DNA from 2 places in the Methylobacterium sp. 13MFTsu3.1M2 genome. Region 1 is predicted to be linked to the other one. Evidence: riboswitches for the same ligand, from Rfam matches in the RefSeq annotation. Region 1 holds a riboswitch; the other holds the start of a gene.
The links. Region 1 has a riboswitch for cobalamin ahead of BM314_RS08375 (TonB-dependent receptor). Riboswitches for the same ligand answer to the same signal wherever they lie in the genome.
Positions count from the first base shown of each region.

Region 2: linked by a shared signal. The riboswitch ahead of BM314_RS18635 (TonB-dependent receptor) and the one ahead of BM314_RS08375 (TonB-dependent receptor) in region 1 are both predicted to bind cobalamin.

Region 1 covers NZ_FOMM01000008.1:11,428-18,752, reverse strand. Annotated here, with positions in the region: gene BM314_RS08390 (TonB-dependent siderophore receptor) at 1-1,993, shown strand, start outside; gene BM314_RS08385 (acetyltransferase domain-containing protein) at 1,993-3,174, shown strand; gene BM314_RS08380 (P-loop nucleotide/nucleoside kinase family protein) at 3,286-3,813, shown strand; cobalamin riboswitch at 3,974-4,171, shown strand; gene BM314_RS08375 (TonB-dependent receptor) at 4,399-6,435, shown strand; gene BM314_RS08370 (HoxN/HupN/NixA family nickel/cobalt transporter) at 6,783-7,325, shown strand, end outside.
Region 2 covers NZ_FOMM01000018.1:52,702-60,535, forward strand. Annotated here, with positions in the region: gene BM314_RS18615 (hypothetical protein) at 1-268, opposite strand, end outside; gene BM314_RS18620 (alpha/beta fold hydrolase) at 470-1,183, shown strand; gene BM314_RS18625 (RluA family pseudouridine synthase) at 1,150-2,550, opposite strand; gene BM314_RS18630 (NUDIX hydrolase) at 2,693-3,160, opposite strand; cobalamin riboswitch at 3,265-3,458, shown strand; gene BM314_RS18635 (TonB-dependent receptor) at 3,743-5,926, shown strand; gene BM314_RS18640 (peptidase) at 5,920-7,380, shown strand; gene BM314_RS18645 (helix-turn-helix domain-containing protein) at 7,455-7,834, opposite strand, start outside.

The DNA of each region.
Region 1 (7,325 bases):
GCTCTCGGTCGAGGGCAGCTACACCGCCGCCCCCACCTACCAGGTCAAGGACCTCTACAGCGGCACCAAGACGGTGACGCCGCGGCTCTCGCTGCCCCAGCAGGTTGACGTCGTGCCCCAGGAGGTCCTCCGGGACACCGCCGCCACCCGGGTCGAACGAGCGCTCGACTACGTCCCGGGCGTCAACAAGCAGAATGATTTCGGCGCCCAGAACCTCGCGCTCTACTCGGTGCGCGGCTTCGCTACCCAAGACATCTTCTTCAACGGCTTCAACATCGCCCGCGGCTACAACGGCGCGCCGGACACACAGAACGTGCAGTCCATCGAGGTGCTCAAAGGTCCGAGCGGGGCACTCTATGGACGCAGCGACCCGGGCGGCACCGTCAACATCCTGACCAAGCAGCCCGTAGCGCTGCCCTTCGTCGAGATGGGTACGCTCGTCGGGAGCTTCGGCACGGCGCGCACCACCGTCGATGCCGGCGGGCCGCTGAACGAGGAAGGCACCGTCCTCTACCGCTTCAACGGCGCCCTCGCTCGGCAGGACAGCTTCCGCGATTTCGTCGACGGCGACCGCGTCCTGGCCGCGCCCGTGGTAAGCTGGCTGATCAGCCCGGACACCAAGCTCACCGTCGAGGCGCAGTACCTGCGCAACCGCCAGACCTTCGACCGTGGCACCGTCGCGGTGAACAACCGCCTCGGCCTCGTCCCGCGCTCCCGCTTCTTCGGCGAGCCGGGCGACGATTCCGTGTCGGAGGCCGGGATCCTGCAGATCCGCCTCGATCATGCCTTCAACGCCGATTGGCAGCTGCGGGTCGCCGGACACTTCAATACCGGCAGCCTGACCGGCCTGCAGACCGGCGCGACCGGCCTCCTCGACGACGGCCGCACCCTGTTGCGCGAGTTCCGTCGGCACGACTTCACCTGGGGCGTGGCCATCGGGCAGGCCGAGCTCGTCGGGCACTTCGACACCGGGCCGTTCGCCCACACCGTGCTGCTTGGCCTTGAGCACGAGCGCTACAACAGCACCGAGAACCTGCTGCGCTCGACGCCGCGGATCGACCCCTTCGCCATCGACCTGTTCAACCCGGTCTACGGCCAGCCCAAGCCGCCCTTCACGCGGCGCTACAGCGCGAGCGAGAACGTCGGGAATACCGCCGTCTACGCGCAGGATCAGATCGCGCTAAGCCCGGAGTGGAAGCTCCTCCTCGGCAACCGGACCGACTTCTACAACCAGACCTTCCGCGACAAGGTCGGCAACGAGCGCACGGAGCAGGATCGGACCGGCTTCTCGCCGCGTGCGGGCCTCGTCTACCAGCCGCTGTCCTTCCTCTCGTTCTACGGCAACGTGGCGGCCTCGTTCCGCCCCAACACCGGCTTCGACATCGCGACCCGTCCCTTCGCCCCGGAGACCGGCTTCGGCTACGAGGCGGGCGTCAAGCTCGACCTCTTCACCGGCCTGAGCGTGACCGGCGCGGCCTTCCACATCGAGAAGGAGAACGTCCTCACGACGGACCCGCGGGACTTCTTCTTCCAGATCGCCGCCGGGGCCGTGCGCAGCCAAGGCTTCGACCTGAGCTTCGTCGGACAGGTGACGCCCGAGTTCCGGGTGATCGGCGGCTACGCCTTCATCGACGCCGCCGTGACCCGCGACGAGGTCCTGCGGGTTGGCTCGCCGCTCCTCAACATCCCGCGCCACTCGGGCAGCCTGCTCGGCGTCTACGAGGTCCAGGCCGGCGACTGGAAGGGTTTTGGGTTCGGGGGCGGCGTCCGGGCCGTCGGCTCGCGTCTCGGGGACAGCGGCAACGAGCGGTTCCGGCTCCCGGGCTACGTGCTCACCGATGCCCTGGCCTACTACCGCTACGAGAACCTGCGCTTCGGGCTGAACGTCGATAACATCTTCGACGAGACCTACTACGAGCGCTCCTACAACGCCTTCTGGGTCGGCGTCGGCGAGCCCCGGCGGGTGACCGTGAGCATGACGGCGCGGTTCTGATGGGCGTGCATCCGGGCATTCTGGAGGCGACGGCAGAGGAATCGGCCAGGACCGGACGCATCGCCTCCATCGACGCCCTGCGCGGGCTGGTGATGGTGCTGATGCTCCTCGACCACCTGCGCGAGACCTGGTTCCTGCACGTGCCCGTCGCCGACCCGATGGATGCCAGGACCGCCATGCCGGCCCTGTATCTCGCCCGCCTCGCGGTCAGCCTGTGCGCGCCCATCTTCGTCGTGCTGACGGGGGTGGCCGCGTACCTGTTCAGCACCCGGCACACCCTGGCGGAAACCAGCGCCTACCTCGTGAAGCGCGGCCTCGTCCTGATGGCGTTGGAGGTCTTCTACCTCTCGGAGCTCTACTGGGGCGTCGCTAGCCCGACGCTGTGGCTTCAGGTGATCTGGTGCATCGGCGTGTGCATGATCGTCCTGGCGGCGATGATCGGCCTGCCGCGGTCGGTTCTCATCGCTGTCGGAATGCTGCTCGTTTGCGGGCACAATCTCCTCGATCCGATCCAACTCCGGCCCGATGACCCCTTCTTCGCCGTCTGGGCCATGCTGCACCAGCGCGACGTCATCGCGCTCCCATTCGGTCTGGTGGCCAAGACGACCTACCCCGTGCTCCCCTGGATCGGGGTCATCGCGCTCGGCTACGCCATCGGCCCGTGGTTCTTGCCCGGCGTCGCCCCACGGACGCGCGAGCGCCGTTTCGCCGCCGTCGGCGTCACAATGCTGGTCGCCTTCGCGGTGCTGCGTCTGGCGAACGGCTACGGGGACAAACCCTGGTTCGTCGTCGACGACAGCGCCCTGCGAAAGGCGATGAGCTTCTTCGCGCTGACGAAGTACCCGTCCTCGCTGCTGTTCCTGCTCCTCACGCTCGGGATCGGGGCGCTATTGCTCGTCGCCCTGGAACGCATGGGCGACCGCCCGGTGGTCGCAGCGGTTGCGGTGTTCGGCGGCGCGCCGCTCTTCTTCTACCTGCTTCACCTGACGGTTCTGCGGCTGCTCTACCACGGTGCTCTCGCGCTCTGGGGCCCGACGCAGGGTACCGTGTTCGCTGTTTCAGACTACGCATGGGTTCTGGTGTGGTACGCTGGGCTGATCGCGCCCCTCTACTACCCGACCGCCTGGTTCTCTCGCCTCAAGGCGTCGCGACGTGACATCGCCTGGCTCAAGTACCTCTAGGGTCAGACCCATTCGTCCGGTTATGGGACCGTCTGCTGGCGACCCCAGTTGGTCGTTCACGATCGATGCTGCCGTCCCTATAAGCAGACGCAGCAGAGCGCTGGAGGCCGCATGCTCGTCGTCCTCGGCGGACTGCCCGGCGCGGGCAAGACGACCCTCGGGAAGGCCCTCGCGGTCAAGCGTTCCGCCGCCTACGTTCGCGTGGACGAGATCGAGCATGCGCTGACCCGCCGCGCGAAGCTCGGCCCCGACATCGGCGCGGCGGGCTACATCGTGGCCTTCGCCGTCGCGGCGTCGAACCTCAGGCTCGGCAATCTCGTGATCGCCGACAGCGTCAACCCGGTCCCGGAGAGCCGAGAGGGTTGGCGGGACGTGGCGCACAGGGAAGCCGTGCGCCTCATCGAGATCGAGGTCATCTGTAGCGACGAGGCGGAGCATCGACGCCGCGTCGAGACCAGGACCGCGGACATAGTCGGGTTCAAGCTTCCCTCATGGTCGTCGGTCATGGGACGCGATTACGTGCCGTGGAGCTCGCTCAGGCTGGTGGTGGATACGGCGCTTCTCGCGCCGGACGAGGCGGTCGCCGTGGTCGAAGCAGAGATTGACGCGATGTCCGGAAGAGCGTCGCTGACCTCCTGAGCGGACAGCCCGCTTTCCACCCATCTTTGACGATCATGCAGGCTCTGGCCGATGACCGCAGAGGGCATGCCTGCGTCGCCGTTCCGACACACACTCGGGATGAAGGTCGTCACTCAAACGTAAATCGGCGGTTGAGCCTTGACGGTCGGCAGAGCCCGAATGCTAAGCTTCGCTCGACGGTTCCCCTTGGGGATCAAAAGGGAACGTGGTGGGGGCTCACCCCGAAGCCACGGCTGCCCCCGCAACTGTAGGCGGCGAGCCCAGCACCACCGCGTCACTGGATGAGTGTCATCCGGGAAGACGGTGCGATGGCGACGACCCGCGAGCCAGGAGACCTGCCGTCAGTCGTGGTCACACGCGAAACGCGTCGGGCGGGGTGTCCTGACGGGTGTCAAAGCGCTGGACTTCGGTCAGGCGCGGCGACGTCATTCGCGGTGACGTGCCACTGCCGCCGTCGAGGCTTCCGTGTCCCGTCGTTCTCTTCGCGCCCTGCTCGCGCTTTCAGGTTGCAGCCTCGCCGTGCTGTCGACCGCATCCCATGCCCAGGATCGTCCTGCCCAGGCCGCTTCGACCTCGGAGACGACATTGGAGGAGATCTCGGTCACCTCGGAAACGGTAGCCGCGAAGCCGCAAACCGCACCTGCCGCCAGCGCCGGATATGTCGGCGGTGTCACCGGCATCGGTGGCTCGTTACTAAGCGTAGACTCGGCCAGCGCCGGGATCCTGACCGGGGCGCAGGTCAACAACCGGCCCGTCACACGCCCCGGCGAGGTGCTGGAGGCCGTCCCGGGGCTCATCGTCACGCAGCACTCGGGCGAGGGCAAAGCCAACCAGTTCTTCCTGCGCGGCTTCAACCTCGACCACGGCACCGACATCGCCCTGTTCCTGGACGGCATGCCGCTCAACATGCGCACCCATGCCCACGGGCAGGGCTACGCCGACATCAACTTTCTCATACCCGAACTCGTCGGCGCAGTGGAGTTCCACAAGGGCCCGTACTTCGTCCGCGACGGCGACTTCGCCTCCGCCGGCTCGGTGCGCATCGACTACCTCGACAGCATGCCGAAGAACCTCGCGCTGACCTCCATCGGCTCGTTCGGCTACAAGCGCGCCCTGTCCATCGCCTCGGTGCCGCTCGCCGAGGGCAACCTCCTGGTCGCCGCCGACGCGCAGGTCTACGACGGGCCGTGGGTCGTGCCCGACAAGCTCCGCAAGATCAGCACAGTCGCCCGCTACAGCCAGGGTACCGCGCTCGACGGCTTCTCCGTCACCGGCATGGCCTACGCGTCCCGCTGGACGGCCACCAACCAGATCCCGGAGCGGGCGGTTTCCGAGGGGCTGATCGGCCGCTACGGCACGATCAACCCGACCGATGGTGGCGACACCTCACGGTTCTCCCTGTCGGGACGGTTCAGCGCGACGGACGACACCGGCGTGACGCGGGCCTCGGCCTACGTCATTCGCTCCCAGCTCAACCTGTTCAACGACTTCACCTATTTCCTGAACGACCCCGTCAACGGCGACCAATTCCACCAGCTCGACCAGCGCATCATCGGCGGCGGTGAGGCCCTGCACATCTTCCAGGGCGACCTCTTCGGCCTGCCCATGGAAAACGAGATCGGCGTTCAGACCCGCACGGACTCGATCCGGGTCGGCCTGTTCAACACGACGAACCGGCAGTTTCGCTCTGGCGTGCTCGACGACCGGGTGCTGGAGACGAGCGGGGCCTTCTACTTCGACAACCGGGTGCGCTGGACCGACTGGCTGCGCACCAGCCTCGGCTTCCGGGCCGATGGCTACTACGCGAGCGTCGTCTCGGACACGCCTGCCAATTCCGGGAAGGCGCGGGATGCCATCGTCAACCCGAAGCTCTGCCTCGTCCTGGGCCCGTGGTTCGACACCGAACTCTACGTGAACTACGGCGGCGGCTTCCACTCGAACGACGTGCGCGGCGTGACCGCCACCGTCGATCCAACGAGCTCGCTGTTCAACACAACCCGCTCGCCCTTCCTCGTCCCGTCAACCGGCTACGAGATCGGCCTGCGCAACCGCTCCATCGCAGGGCTCACGACGAGCCTCGCCTTGTTCCGGCTCGATTTCGCGTCGGAGAACCTGTTCCAGGGCGACACCGGCACCACGGAGCCCAGCCGCCCGACCCGGCGGTTCGGCGTAGAGTGGACAAACCGCTACGCGGTCACCCCTTGGCTGTCGCTGGAGGGCGACCTCACAATCACCAATGCCCGCTTCTCGGACTACGACCCGGTGGGCAACCGGGTCCCGGAAGCTCCCACCACCATCGCCTCTGCGGGCATCACGTTCGGCGAGCCGCTCGGCTGGTTCGGGTCGCTCCGCTTCCGCTACTTCGGTCCGCGCCCGCTGATCGAGGACAACTCCATCCGCTCCCGCCCCACCGCGCTCTTCAACGGACGGATCGGGTACGCCTTCGAGAACGGCGTCAGCGTCTCCCTGGACGTGCTGAACCTGACGAACAGCAAGTCCGACCAAATCACCTACGCATACGTCTCGCGCTTACCCGGCGAGCCGGCCGAGGGGCTGATCGACCGCGTGTTCCATCCCGTCGAGCCCACGGCGGTGCGCCTCACCATCGCCGGGCGGTTCTGATGCCGAAAGTCTAAGGCGCTGGCGCCTTCACGAACGTCCAGATCTTGAGCGAGCGCATCAGCCGAGTTCATGACGCGTACGCCAGTGCAACTCGCGTTCGACTTGCTCCCGAATGTCAGGGCGAAGCGCACCGCAGGCCATTTTTCGTTGCAGGCTTTCGTTGGTGTGCCCGGCAAAAGGGCGCTCGTTCGACCATCGTTGACGGACCGCGTCCAAGGCAGAATTCGTCGGCATCATCTGGTGCGAGCAAGGGGAGCCTCGGTGGCGACCTTTTGAAGGCCCCTTCCATTGTCGGCAAGTCGCGCCTGTGGCTGAGGGACGATGATGCGGTCATCTGAAGCGAAGTGATGGTCGGTACCATTCGCAATCGAGAAGCGAGGCCTCGCTCGATTAGAAGCAGGGTCGCGCTGCTTTACCTCGTCCTGATCGCGGCCAACGTCGCCGCCTGGTCCTGGGCCTACAGCCTGTTCGCAGGCCAGCCGGCCCTGCTCTCGACCGCGTTGCTGGCCTACGTCTTCGGGCTGCGCCACGCGGTCGATCCCGACCACATCGCCGCCATCGACAACGTCACGCGCAAGCTGATGCAGGCGGGCCAGCGGCCGGTCTCGGTCGGCTTCTGGTTCGCCCTCGGCCATTCCACCGTCGTGGTGGTGGCCGCGGCTGCGGTGGCGCTGGCCGCCACCAGCCTGATCACGGCCTCGGAAGGCTACCGGGAGCTAGGCGGCCTGATCGGCACAGGCGTTTCGGCCGCCTTCCTGATCCTCATCGGCCTCGTCAATCTCGTCGTCCTCGCGGGGGTCTGGCGCGCGTTCCGGCAGGTGCGGCGCACCGGCCGCTACGTCGAGGCCGACCTCGACATGCTGCTCGCCAACCAGGGCGTGCTCGCCCGG
Region 2 (7,834 bases), on a different contig from region 1:
CGCGCAACCCGCGCTGATGCGAGGCGCGGTTGCAGGCCGCGTAGGAGCGCCGCCGGCGCTCCGCGCGGGCACTGTTGGCGGTACGCGGGGCGGCCTGCGCGGGCGCCGCGCCCGGGGCGGGCGCCGGGGCCGGATGCGGGGTCGCCGTCTCGGGGGGGTGGGTGCCGTTCGCCGTCGGCGCCGCCCTGGTCGTCTCGCCCGGCGCGGCATGCGCGATCGGCCCGGTGAGGCACAGGGCGGCGAGGCAGGCCAGCATCGCGAGCTTCATGTGTCAGGGTCTCGAACCGCCGGGAACAGGCCCCGCGGCGGATCGGCGGGGCGCGGGGCAGCATATGAGGCGGCGCGGCCGGTTGCCAAGGCATGCGCCGCGCGGGACGCCCGGACCGCACCCGACTTTCACCGGAGATGCCGCGGCGCTGACGGGCGCTCGCGTGACGGTTATCTGGGGGACGGGAAGGATGATCCGGCGATGAACCTCGTGCTGCTGCCCGGCTTCATGACCGATGCCGACCTCTGGTCGGACGTGGTCGCGCGCCTCGCCGAGGTGGGTCCGATCACGCACGGCGACCTCGCGCGGGACGCCGCCATCGCCGACATGGCGCGCCGCGTCGTCGCGGAGGCGCCGCCGCGCTTCGGGCTCGTGGGCTTCTCCATGGGCGGCTACGTCGCCCGCGCGGTCGCCCGGCTCGTGCCGGACCGGGTGGAGGCGCTGGTCCTCGTCGCCACCTCGTCGCGGGCCGACACGCCGGCCCAGGCGCGCCGGAAGGCCGCCGCCGTCGCCCATATCCGCCAGCAGGGCTACCGGGGCCTCAGCCGGTCGGCGATCCTCCAGTCGGTGCACCCGGACCGCGCCGGCGACGGCGCCCTCCTGAGCCGGATCCGGCAGATGGGCGACCGGCTCGGCGGAGAGGTCTTCCTGCGCCAGGCCGGGCAGGCGCGCGAATCCGATGGCGACCGCCTCGGCGCGATCGGCTGCCCGACCCTGGTCGTGGCGGCGGCCCAGGACGCCCTGCGCAGCCTCGACGAGGCGCGGGAGCTCCGCGATGGCATCCCGGGCGCGACGCTGAGGGTGATCGACGGGTCGGGCCACATGCTGCCGCTCGAGGGCCCGGACGCGATGGCGGACGCGATCGTGCCCTGGCTGCGGGCTCAGGCCTCCGGAGCCTCGACGATCGGGTCGTAGCGGGCGGCGTCGAAGCCCAGGAGGTTCCAGCTCTGCGCCATGTGGGGCGGGAGCGGCGCGCTCACGTCGACCGGCTTGCCGGTCCGCGGGTGCGGGATGACGATCCGCCGGGCGAGCAGGTGGAGGCGGTTCTGGATGCCGCCCGGCAGCTCCCAGTTCTCGACGGAGAAGTATTTCGGGTCGCCCACGATCGGGTGGCCGATATGGGCCGCGTGGGCGCGCAGCTGGTGCGTGCGGCCGGTGACCGGCTTGAACGACAGCCAGGACAGCTTCTGGGCCGCCTGATCGACCATCGCGTAGTAGGTCAGCGCGTGGCTCGCGCCCTCGTCGCCGTGCTTGGCGACCCGCATCCGCGCGTCCGCGTCGGTGGGCTCCTCCTTGGCGAGGTAGGTCGAGACGCGCCCCTGCCGGACCCGCGGCACGCCCGCGGTGAGCGCCCAGTAGATCTTCCGCGCCGCCCGGGACCGGAAGCTCTTGGCCAGCGTCGCGGCGGCGAGCCGGGTCTTGGCGATGATCAGGCACCCGGCCGTGTCCTTGTCCAGCCGGTGGACGAGGCGCGGCTTCTGGCCGTCCGAACCCGTGAGGGCGGCGAGCAGGCCGTCCACGTGCCGGACCGTCCCCGAACCGCCCTGGACCGCGAGGCCGAAGGGCTTGTTGAGGATCATCATGTCGGCATCCTCGTAGAGGATCAGCGACCGGATGAAGGCGGCGTCGTCCTGCTCGCGGGCGGCGCTGCGCGGCCGCTCGGTGGGCTGGTCGAGGCGCAGCGGCGGCACGCGCACGCTCATGCCCGGCTCCAGCCGGTCGTTCGGCTTGGCGCGCTTGCCGTCGACCCGCAACTCGCCCTTGCGGACGATGGTCTGCACGCGGGTGAAGGGCAGGAGCGGGAAGCGGGCGGTGAGGAAGCGGTCGATCCGCATCCCAGCCTCGTCCGGCTCGACGGTCAGGGTCTGCACGCCGGAGGCGAGGGTCGCGGAGGCGGCGGCGCGCTGCTCGCGCCGGGTCGGACCGGGCGCGGGGGCAGAGGCGAGGGCCGGGGAGGGGGCCGCCGAGCGCCTGGCCGGCGGCCGGCCGCCGGGCTTGCCCGCCGCGGCGTCGCGCGGTGCGGCGGCGTCGCGGCGCGGCTTCGGCGGCCGGGCCGGCGCCGGGGCCGCAGCGGCCTGCGCGCCCCAGGGATCGCGGGTGCCGGCATCCTCGCCGCGGTTGCGGGCCGCGCGCTCGGCGGCGTCGCGGGCGCTGGTGCGCGGGCCCGTGCGGGCGCGGCCGTCGGCCTGGGCCTTGCCGCCCCTGAACTTGCTGGCGCTGGACTTGCCGGCCTGAGGCTTGCGCCCCGTCGGCCCGCCGCTTCTGGGAGGTCGTATCGTCATGCTTCCGCCGGCACCCGTCTCCGCGTCGGACGGAGCGTCCGGGCGCATGGGCCGCGGCGTCGCGGACGTCCGGACCGATGGGATTGCCCGGCTGTAGCATCGCCCGCGCCGAGCGGCAAAGGCGGTGGGCCGGCCCGGTCCGTCAGGGCTCCGCGCGCCACGCGTCGCGGAGGCGGGCCTTCAGGCCGGCGGGGAAGAGGTCGGGACCGCCCGGCACGTCGAGCCCGTCCAGATCGCACCACCGCGCCACGCAGGCGGTGCCGGAATCCTCGTGGAACACGAATCGCTCCTGCCCGTCGAACCGCCCCGGCGGCAGGGCGACGGGGAACAGGAACAGCACCTCGTGCCCGACCTGCCCCTCGTGCGTGAAGATGTTCTCCATGACGCGGGGGCCGCCGAGCACCGAGACGGTGACGCCGAGCTCCTCTCGGAACTCCCGGATCAGGGCGTCCTCGACCCGCTCGCCGAACGCGACGCTGCCGCCGAGCGGCCGGACGCCTTTCAGCCGCCCGTCATCCGCGCGGACCTCGGCCACGAGCAGGCTGTTGCCGCGCCGGGGCAGACCCAGTGCCTTCACGCGTATCTCCGCAGGGGGCCGCCAGACCGTCATCCCGCAGGGGCTAGCCCGTCGTCGGCGAGGCCGCAACGGACCGGCGCACAGCGCGCCGATCCACGGCAACAACCGGACACACGGTTGACGCCCGCCCCCGCTACGGCCAAGCTGTGTTCGACGGTTCCCCTCGGGGATCAAAAGGGAACGCGGTGAGGGGTTCGCCCCGAAGCCGCGGCTGCCCCCGCAACTGTAAGCGGCGAGCCCTTCACCACCACGTCACTGGGTCACCCCGGGAAGACGGTGCGAGGGCGGCGACCCGCGAGCCAGGAGACCTGCCGTCAGCCGTGGTCACACGCGAAACGCGCCGGGCGGGGTGTCCTGGCGGGTGTCGAGGCGCCGCCAGTCCCGAGGGGAGGCGGCCGCCGAGGCCTCGTTCGCGGTGACGTGCCACAGCAAGCGCGCCCGCGACGCCGTTCCCCATGCCCGTTTCCGCTGTCCCGACTCCCTTGAGCCCTGTGGCAGGACGCCGTCGCGCGCCCGCACGGGCAGAGGCTACCGGACAGCGGGCGCATTGTAATGTTATTACAATGCTTGTAGGACGCGGGGGCCGGCGCGCGCCGTGCACGGACCACTTTCCCCATGTCTCCATCGACCCATCGCTCCCGCCCCGGCGGGCGGGCCCCCCTCTGCGGCGTTCTCCTCGCGCTCCTCGCCAGTCCGGCCGCCGCACAGGAGGCGGTCACGCTGGATGAGCTGTCGGTCGCGGGCGCGGGCGGCGACCCGGGCCGCCTCCCGCCGAACGGGCTCAACCTGCGCACGCCCGACCGGACCGCGAGCCGCCTCGGCCTGACGCCGCTGGAGACGCCGGCCAGCCTCGACATCGTGTCGGGCGAGACCGCGCGGCTGCGCGGCCAGGACACGATCGCCGAGGCCGTGACTCAGGACGCGACCGGCATCACCACCATCGCGGCGCCCGGCAACGGCAACGGCGCGTTCACGTCCCGCGGCTTCGCCGGCCCGAACTCGATCCAGCAGCTATACGACGGCACGCGCTTCTACGTCGGCGCCAACACCGTGACCTTCCCGTTCGACACGTGGAACGTCGAGCGGATCGAGGTGCTGCGCGGGCCGTCCTCGGTGCTCTACGGCGACGGCGCCATCGGCGGCGTCATCAACGTGGTGCCCAAGAAGCCGGTCTTCGTGCCGATCAACGCCGCCCGCGCGGTCATCGGCACCGACGGTGTCGCGCGGCTCGCCCTCGATTCCGGTGGCCCGCTGGGGCAGGCGGAGTACGGCGACACCTTCGCGTACCGCCTCAACGTCAGCGGCAATCGCGCCGACGGCTGGATGCGGCCGGAGGGCGATTTCCGCAACCTCGCGGTCTCCGCCGCCCTGCTGTTCCGGCCGAGCGCCGACCTCGCCTTCACCCTGAGCCACGATCTCGGCTACCAGGAGCCCGCCCGCTACTGGGGCACCCCGCTGGTCGAGGGACGGATCCCGGATCTCATCCGGTTCAACAACTACAACGTCCGCGACGCGAAGATCACCTGGGCCGACAACTGGACCCAGCTCAAGACCGAGTGGTCCCCCTCGGCCGACATCACGATCCGCAACACCGCCTACCGGCTGACCAGCCGGCGCCACTGGCTCGACGTCGAGCAGTACAGCTACAACCGCGGCACCGGGCTCGTGGACCGGGGCGACTACCTGGAGATCTACCACAGCCAGGAGCAGGTCGGAGACCGCCTCGACGCGACGTTCCGGGGCAGCCTGTTCGGGCTGCCGAACCAGTTCGTGGCCGGCTTCGACGTGAATCACATCGACTTCCGTCACACCAATAACTTCTACTTCGACCAGACGACGAGCGTGCCGCTCACCGGCTACGATCCGGGCCTGTTCCCGCAGAACGGCCGGGCGCGCCCGGCCTACGCGACGCAGACGAGCCAGGCCTCGGTCTTCGCCGAGGACCGGGTGATCCTGTCGGACAAGCTGTCGTTCCTCACGGGCGTGCGCCTCGACGTGCCGACGCTGAACCGCGAGGACCTGCAGACGGGATCGCGGTTCGAGAAGACCTATCGGGCGCTCGGCTACCGGTTCGGCCTCGTCTACAACCCGACGCCGGACAGCGCGCTCTACGCCCAGTACAGCTTCGCCACCGACCCGGTGAACAGCCTGATCACGCTGTCGCAGTCGCTGGCGGGCTTCAAGCTCGCGACCGGCGATCAGGTCGAGATCGGCGCCAAGGGGCTGGCCTTCGACGGCGCCCTCGAATGGACCGTCGCGGGCTACCGGATCGTCAAGGACAACCTGATCTCGGCGATCCCCGGCCAGCCGACGCTGTCCACGCAGGTGGGGAGCCAGTCCTCGCAGGGCTTCGAGCTGGCGCTCGGCTGGCGCTTCGCGCCGGGCTGGCGGCTCGACGGCAACCTCGCGCTCCTCCACGCGCAGTACGACCGGTTCGACCAGACGGTGAACGGCGCCACCGTCTCGTATGCCGGCAACCAGCCGATCGACGTGCCCGAGCGCGTGGCCAACCTCTGGCTGACCTGGGACGTCACCCGCGACTGGACCGCGCGGGTCGGACTGCAGAACGTCGGGCAGGTCTACAGCGACTTCGGCAACACGGCGCGGCGCCCCGCCTACAACCTCGTCAACGCGGTCCTGGACCATCAGGTGACGGCGGATTCGCGCCTGTCCGTGCGGGTCTACAACCTGTTCGACAAGGTCTACGCGATCTCGGGCAACGCCGTGAACGGGGTCGGGACCAACTGGCTGCTCGGGCGCCCGCGCTCGGTCGAGGTCGCCTACACGGTGACGTGGTGAGCCTGCCGCGCCGGCTCGGCAAGGCGGGACGGCGCTGGCTGCTCCTGTTCCACCGCTGGGCCGGGATCGCCGCGGGGCTGTTCTTCGCGCTGTGGATCGGCTCCGGGCTGGTGATGCTCTACGTGCCGTTCCCGGCGCTCACCGGGGCCGAGCGGCTGTCGCGGCTCGCCCCGATCGCCTGGGATCAGGTCGCGGTCGCGCCGGACGCGGCGCTGCGGGCCGGCGGGCTCGCCGGCGTGCCGGCCGCCTTCGGCCTGGAGATGCGGGGCGACGAGCCGGTCTACCGGATCGCCGGCCACGACGGCGCCCGGGTGACGGTCTCGGCACGGACCGGCGCGCGGCTCGTCCCGCTGACACCCGCAGACGCGCTGCGTGTCGCGGCCGGTGGTGCTCCGGCTGCGCAGTCCGAGTTGGTCGCGCGCGACCAGTGGACCGTCACGGCCCGCTACGACCCGCTCCGGCCCTTCCTGAAGGTGGCCCTCGGCGACGCCGCGGGGACCGAGCTCTACGTGTCTGCGGTGACCGGCGAGATCGCCCTCGACACGACACGCTTCGAGCGGGGCTGGAACTGGGTGGGTTCGGTGGCGCACTGGATCTACCTCACGCCGCTGCGGGCCCGGCCGGAGCTGTGGCGGACGATCCTGTTGTGGCTCTCGGGTTTCGCCGCCCTCGGCGCGCTGAGTGGAGGCGCGATCGGGATCTGGCGCCTGCGCCTTCGGCGGCGCTACGCGGCCGGGGCGGTCACGCCCTATCGCGGGCTGGCGCGCTGGCACCACCTGCTCGGCCTCGCGGGGGGCCTCGGCTTGAGCACGTTCATCGTCAGCGGCTGGATCTCCATGAACCCGAACCGCTGGTTCAGCGCGACCAGCCCGCCGGTAGCGTTGCGCGCCGCCTATGCCGGAACCCCGCCGGCGCTCGGCCTCGATCCGCACCGGCTTCGCGATGGCGCCGTGCCGGATACGCGCACCCTGCGCTTCGCCGCCATCGGCGGACGCTGGTGGATCGTCGCCGAGACGGCGGACGGCCTCCGGACGGTCGCAGCGGACGGCGCGACCGCCCTCGACGCGCGCAGCATCGCGGCGGCCGCGGCAGATGGTTTCGCGGACGGTCCCCTCCGGTCGATCCGCCCGTTATACGCCTACGACGCCTACTGGTATCCCCACGGGGCCGACCCACGGCCGCTTCCGGTGCTGCGCCTGCGCTTCGGCGACGCGGCCGCCACGTGGCTCCACGTCGATCCCAGGGACGGCACGATCCTCCAGCGCCTGGACCGCTCGGGCCGGATCAACCGCTGGCTGTTCGACGCCGCGCACCGGCTCGACCTGCCGGGGCTCACCGGCAACCGCCCCCTGCACGATACGGCCCAGTGGGTCCTGAATCTCCTGGCGGCGGGCATCGCGGTCACCGGGATCGTGGCGGGCTGGCGCAGGCTGCGTCGGACGCTGTCCGCCTGAGGTCGGTTTCAGCGTGTGCTGTCGAGCGGTCGAGATCGGCCCGGCGGTGGCTTCCGATCCGGTCGTGCTGCGCATCAGGACGACAGACCGGAGGCGGACGCAGATACCTCCACGTCCGGCCTGTGCGCCTGTCGGTATTCACGGGGGCTCACGTCGTAGCGATCCTTGAAGCGGCGCGCGAAATGCGCCTGGCTGCTGAAGCCGCAGCCATAAGCCAACAGGCCGATCGACAGGGCGGCGCAGGCCGGGTCGGTCAGGCGTTTGGCTGCCACCTCCAGTCGGCGTCCCCAGATGTAGTCGGAGATGTGCCGGCCGCGCTCATGAAACAGCTCCTGCAGCCGCCGCAACGACACGCCCATCGCGGCGGCGAGCCGGGGCGGGTCCAGGTTCGGGTCGCTCAGGTTCGCCTCGACATAGGCCTTGGCGCGCTGGACCGTGACGTTGCCGTGGATGG